One region of the Desulfosporosinus meridiei DSM 13257 genome, then DNA from elsewhere that is predicted to be linked to it. Evidence: riboswitches for the same ligand, from Rfam matches in the RefSeq annotation. Region 1 holds a riboswitch; the other holds the start of a gene.
What was found. Region 1 has a riboswitch for cyclic di-AMP ahead of eam (glutamate 2,3-aminomutase). Riboswitches for the same ligand answer to the same signal wherever they lie in the genome.
Positions count from the first base shown of each region.

Region 2: it holds a riboswitch for cyclic di-AMP, as region 1 does, so the genes downstream of both, DESMER_RS12855 (C40 family peptidase) here and eam (glutamate 2,3-aminomutase) in region 1, are expected to answer to the same signal.

Region 1 covers NC_018515.1:633,370-636,760, reverse strand. Annotated here, with positions in the region: gene DESMER_RS02935 (NAD(P)H-hydrate dehydratase) at 1-649, opposite strand, end outside; gene acpS (holo-ACP synthase) at 675-1,031, opposite strand; gene DESMER_RS02925 (GntR family transcriptional regulator) at 1,051-1,650, opposite strand; cyclic di-AMP (ydaO/yuaA leader) riboswitch at 1,789-1,919, shown strand; gene eam (glutamate 2,3-aminomutase) at 2,073-3,323, shown strand; gene DESMER_RS02915 (hypothetical protein) at 3,349-3,391, shown strand, end outside.
Region 2 covers NC_018515.1:2,805,213-2,808,603, forward strand. Annotated here, with positions in the region: gene uvrC (excinuclease ABC subunit UvrC) at 1-1,082, shown strand, start outside; gene DESMER_RS12855 (C40 family peptidase) at 1,338-2,132, opposite strand; cyclic di-AMP (ydaO/yuaA leader) riboswitch at 2,140-2,281, opposite strand; gene DESMER_RS12860 (PFL family protein) at 2,740-3,391, opposite strand, start outside.

The sequences.
Region 1 (3,391 bases):
TAGGATCTACAACAACTCGACCACAATATTCAGGGCCTTCGCCGAGAAAAAGTCCCCATTTGGGGAGTCCAAAGGTAACTGTCGTCTGAGCTCGGACTGCAGTTCGATAAACTTTGCCGGTATTAGCCTCAACACCACTAGGAATATCAATGGATACCACCCATCCGGGAGCAACGTTTACTTCATCCACATATTCCTCAATCAAACTTGGCAAAGCTCCCCGCATTCCAATTCCAAACAAGGCATCAATAACAACATCGGCCTGGGCTAAAGCTAAGCGTATCAAACGCCGTTGCTTCTCCCCTTCAACGACAAATAGTTTCCCGGTGGTACCTTGAAAAAGACGCAAATTTAACGCTGCATCTCCTCTAAATTCCTTTTGAGCAGCAAATAATAAGACGGTAACATCCATCCCTTGAAAGACTAAGTGCCGGGCAACCGCTAAGCCATCCCCACCGTTATTTCCTTTTCCAACCAGGATAACCGCTTTTCGGCGGTTTAGACCTTCTTTGCCATTGGGGATATTGCGCCGAATTTCTTCGACCACTGCCCAGGCCGCATTTTCCATAAGGAGCAAACTTGGAATACCATAATGATAAATGGCTTTCTCTTCAATCTGCCGCATCTGTTCTGCATTGACCACACGCATTTTTTCCCACCCCAATTTCTCTAACTCAGCTCAAGATTGCGAAGGCCATGGCCTGAGTTCGGTTATGTGCTAGACTTACTCGCACTTGAGATCCTCCTCTAGTACTTACGTGATTCATGGCTCCCGGACTAAGATATACTATTGGCTCTCCTTCTGGATTACTTATAATTTCTACATCATGCCAGGACAATCCCTGCAAGCCCGTGCCTAAAGTCTTTAAAACTGCCTCTTTTCCTGCAAAACGGGCTGCATAGCTTTGAATCCCTTTGCCCTGCAAAGACTCTCTTTCCCGATTTGTGAAAAGACGCTCAAATAACCTTGGTTGACGTTTCAAAGCTTGGGCTACTCGTTCAATTTCAATAATATCAATTCCAGGATACATATACATTACTCCATCCAAATTATAGAATTGCCCTCAATTTCAGTTGTCCTTCAGCCGAGCCTGCAGCCAATAAGACATCCTCTCCTCGCAGGACAAAACTAGCGTCCGGAGAAAATTGTTCCACCCCGTCGCGAACCACCGCAACAATCGTGGCCCCTGTCCGCTCTCGAATTTTCAATTCCTGCAGAGTCTTGCCGATAGCAGGAGATTCCTTCCCGATTTCGATTTCTCCAACATCTAACCACCGTGACATTAGGCGATCGGTATAACCCAGGAATTTATTTAAATGGCTTTCAATCTTAATATCAATTTCACGCCTTTGATCCATAAGCTTCTTAAGATCTTCAACAAAGACTTGAATTTCTCCTTTTTGATCAAAGGACTTAACAAACTTTTCAGCCATAGCCTTTGAAGTAACAGTTATTCCCACACCCTGACTGACCACAACCACCCCAACATTTTGTAAAACTGCTATGGCCCGGCGTATGGTTTCTGGCGAAACATTATACCGCCCTGCTAATGTTGAACGGCCGTGAATTTTTACTCCCTCATGATATTCTCCCATCATGATTGCGTGAGCTATATCAATGGCAATTTCCTGATACCGAGCCTTTTCCAATCTATTCAACCCCTTACCCATTGGGCTATTAACCCTATAAATATCTTCCTATTATAACATAGCCAAATCTTGGTGACATCATGCTCTTGACAGGTAACAACCCTTGTGATAAGATAAGGTTGTCAGTAAAATAAATAATTAATCCATTTGCTGAATTTCCAAAAGGAAAACGGGGGAACCAATTCTTGGGGTGAATCGCCTAATGGCGTAGAGCAGTTTTTCAGCTCGAACCCGACAGCTAACCTCGTAAGCGTTGAAAGACACGATATTCGTGATATTTGCGTTTATTTCTTTTGGGAGCCGACAAAATTTGATTGGTTCTCTTTTTGTTTTCATCACACTTCTTAAAGACTCTCGCACTAATGAAAGCACAGATGGATACGCAGCATAATTTTGGAAAACAAATAGAGGAGGGATATCTCATGGCTGTCGAACTCCAAGAACGTTCCGGTACATTTCGACAATATGCACTTAAGCGTGCGGATGAGCTTAAACAAATGATACTTCCATTCATAAATAATTCCCCAAAAGTACCTACGGGATTTTTACTTTCAGACGCCTACGAATCCCGCCGTGGAAATATTTTAAGCTATTTCAACGCCACACTGGAAGACTGGGAAAATTGGCACTGGCAAATGGCTCACAGAATCACTGAGGCTCATGTCCTGAACGCTCTTCTTCCGGGATTAACTATGGATCAATGTGAGGAAATTGAGCGGGTGGGAAAAACTTACCGTTGGGCAGTATCTCCTTATTATCTTAGTTTAATGAGTGATACTGATCCCCTAGATCCAATCAGGCTGCAAGGATTGCCCACTCTGCCTGAACTTGCCGAAGACTTTGGAGAAGATGATCCTATGGGCGAAGGAATTACCTCCCCCGCTCCCTGTATCACCAGACGTTATCCGGATCGTTTAATTATAAACGTCACTAATATGTGTGCTATGTACTGCAGACACTGCCAGCGCAGACGTAATATTGGCGAAAACGATACACATTCTCCTCGAACCCAACTTAAAGCTGCCCTGGATTATATCCGTGCTAATCCCGAGATTCGAGATGTCCTAGTAACCGGCGGAGACGCCTTACTGCTTAACGACCTCACCCTGGACTGGCTGCTGGGAGAACTCCATGCTATTCCTCACGTAGAGATTAAGCGTCTAGGCACAAGAGCACCTGTGACTTTGCCAATGCGCATAACGGATGAACTATGTTCAATACTCGCTAAATACCCACCCCTTTATATTAACACTCAGTTTAATCACCCCAAGGAAGTTACGAAAGACGCTAAAAAAGCGGCTGATAAACTAATTTCAGCCGGGGTTGTCTTAGGTAACCAGGCAGTTTTACTCAAAGGGATTAATCACGAACCAGAGGTTATGAAAAAACTCAACCACGAATTACTCAAAATTAGGGTTCGCCCTTACTATATTTTCCACGCCAAAAATGTCAAGGGGACTCGTCACTTCGTTCCTCGAATTCAAGACGGGCTCAAGGTTATGGACCAGCTGCGAGGATACACCTCAGGACTTGCAGTCCCAACTTATATTATAAATGCCCCTAAGGGCGGTGGCAAGACACCCATATTACCACAATACCTGGTATCCCTTGATGAACAGCACGCCGTTTTACGAACTTGGGAAGGAAAACTCGTCCATTACGAGACACCATAATTAAAGTGAAAGGGGTGAGTGCAATATGGAACGTCTCAATAACGACCAAATAGCACAAAAGATTCTCG
Region 2 (3,391 bases), 2.2 Mb from region 1:
AGCAGTTAGGAGAAAAACAAAACATCACGCTCAATGATTTTATTGATCGCGATGTTTTGGGTTTTGCAACAACTACTGACCAGATGTGTATTCAAGTATTTTATTTGCGTCAAGGAAAATTGCTTGCTAGAGATAATTTTATTTTTCCCTATTACGAAGATCCGGAAGAAGCTTTTATTTCTTTTGTTGCTCAGTTTTATATAGAACGGGCAGTATGGCCTAAAGAAATCTTAATTCCAGCCATTGAGTCCTTGGCTTTATCCAAACTCTTCCCTATCACAACTCCTCAGAAAGGGAAAAAAAGAGAATTGGTACTAATGGCCATGACAAATGCTCAAACCACTCTTCATGACCAAATCACTCTGGAAATTAATCAACAACAAGAAACAGGTGATGCTCTAAATACACTTGGGGAACTCTTAAATATTTCAGTTCCCAGAAGAATTGAAGCCTTTGACATTTCCAATATTTCAGGAGCACACACTGTTGCTGGAATGGTACAATTTATTGAAGGTAAACCTGAACGCAGAGGTTATCGTAAATATAAAATCCAACCCATGGATACTTCTGATGATACCGCTGCCATGAAGCAAGTAATTTTTCGCAGATATAAACGATTAGTTTCCGAAAACGAAACTCTTCCTAACTTAATATTGGTGGATGGGGGGAAAGGGCAAATAAGGGCAGCATTAAGTGCCTTAAAGGAAATTAATCTAGTAATTCCAGTTGCCGGAATGGTTAAAAATGAACGTCATCAAACCCACGGACTAATTAATCAGTTCGGGGAGCAGGTACTATTACCGAAGAATCATCCTACGTTTTTTTTACTTGGCAGAATTCAGGATGAAGTCCACCGCTTTGCTATTACATTTCATCGTCAGCAGCGGGCCAAAAATATGACTTTTTCAATTCTGGATGATATTCCGGGAATCGGTCCGAGACGTAAGCAACAGCTGTTACATCATTTTCAGTCACTTGAAGATATTCAGTCTGCTAGCATCGTGGAACTACAAGCTTCCGGAATCCCTTACAATACTGCTAAAACAATCTACGATTATTTTAGCTCAGGTGATAAAAAGTGATGGATATGTAAAGGAGGAACCACAATTCCATGATCCTTAATTATCGAGTCGAACTATGTCGCAAGTGTTATTTTAAACGCACCCATAAATGCTCAATTACGGATTTCTATATTCATAATTCTGCAATTGCTCTGGTTAAACCGGGAGGAGAATGTACTAAATATACGCCTATCCCCTGGATACCACAACTATAGCTCCAACTTGTATTTGATTACAAAAAAGTCCAGCAAATTGCTGGACTTTTAAATCTTTGAACTAGTTAACCCGACGAGCACCGACATACCGCCCTGAATAGTAACTATCATTGAGGCTTGTAGTACGCACACCACTGTTCGAAGCATGTACGAATTTTCCACCGCCGATGTAAACACCTACATGAGACGGACCTTTCGCATAAGTCGAGAAGAAAACTAAGTCGCCTGATTGTAGTTCGTCTTTCTTTACTGGTGTCCCGACATTAAATTGCGCAGAAGATGTTCTGGGCAAAGATATCCCTGAACCCTTAAAAACATACTGTGTATACCCCGAGCAATCGAACCCCTTTTTGCTCGTTCCGCCAAATACATAGGGCACTCCTGTTAGGCTTAAGGCATTACTGACAAGAGTAGAATCACTTGAACGGGATACCTGTTGTTTTGGTGCTTCTGCAACTTGCACCGCTTTGGTCTCACTCTTTGCTGCCTGCGCTTTCTTTGCAGTTTGCACCTTCTTTGCAGTTTGTAGATCCATTGTTGGTTGAGCCTTCTCCGCAACAGTTACGGATGCACTTTGTGTAGTGATAGGTTCAGGCACAGATTTTTCTGGAGTGGGTATACTTGCCACACTATCACTGATTTTTGTTGTTATTTCAGTCCATTGTAATTGCTTTCGCACTGTCTGGGTATAGGTGTTATCTGATACTTCAGCAGAAGCTACTAATACGGGCTTCATTGGAATAGAAGTAGTAGTCATACTCTGTTCAGACGAAGCTAATACCGGAAGACTGCTTGCTAAAACCAGCCCAGCGAAAGTAATGCTTCCTAGCCACTTCCGCGTAGATGAGGAAACCACCAAATATACGTCCACCTTTCTTAGCTTACGAGGTTAGTTGACGGATTCGGGCAGTAGGTGTAAAGCCCTACACGTGAATAGGCACGTGATTCACCCCAAAATTATCCCCCGCTCCAAAGTACGGCATTTGGACTCAGCTTTTTCCTAATATACATTATTCGAGACAAACCTAAAATGTCCTGCATTTACTCTTGCGGAAATTTATTCCTCAGCGAATATATTCCAGTATTTCCATGTCTTTTAAATAAGCTCAAGGGGGTGGGCAAATCTATCATTTGCTAATACTGTCGTATTTACTCAAAATGAATGGTCTCACTCAAATCCCTACAACAGTGTATCCGAAATTCAATCTAACATCCATCCATTTTCTTCCGTCTTACAACTACTTCGTAATAAAATGAGCCTTATAAACGGAACTTGACAAATACCTAAACAGAAGTGCCCCCACCATTTAAGGTGAGGGCACCCAAGGAATAAAGCGAGCTAGTTAACCAAGGTATTCAGGCGACTGCCCACTAGAGGTTCTCTAGTAAGATATTGGTTCAAAAAACGAGCTAATATCCCACGATTAAGTTTAACTCATGAATTAAAACAGCGAAGACAATGTCTAATTAGTTAGGCTAATTATTGGTGCAGGAATACGACCTCCACGATGAACAAACAAATTCGACGAATACGGATGAATAGCAATTATCGGCGCTCCGCCTAATAGCCCTCCGAATTCGACTCTATCTCCGGCCTGTTTGCCAATCGCTGGGATTACTCGTACAGCAGTTGTTTTCTTGTTGATCATACCGATGGCTGCTTCGTCGGCGATAATTGCGGAAATCGTTTCTGCACTAACATCACCCGGCAGGGCAATCATATCCAGACCGACTGAGCAAACACAAGTCATTGCTTCCAGCTTGTCAAGTGTTAAGGCTCCTTCTTCAACAGCTCTTACCATTCCCGCATCTTCTGACACTGGAATAAAAGCGCCGCTCAGCCCTCCGACATGAGATGAGGCCATTGCTCCGCCCTTTTTAACCGCATCGTTAAGCAAAGCTAAAGCTGCTGTTGTACCGTGAGTTCCACAGCGCTCAAGCCCCATATTCTCTAATATTTCTGCCACGCTGTCTCCGATTGCAGGAGTAGGTGCTAGAGACAAGTCTACAATTCCAAAAGGAACGTTAAGTGACTTTGAGGCGGCTCGGCCAATCAACTCGCCCATCCGAGTAATTTTAAAAGCAGTTTGCTTTATTAAATTGGAAAGCTCACTG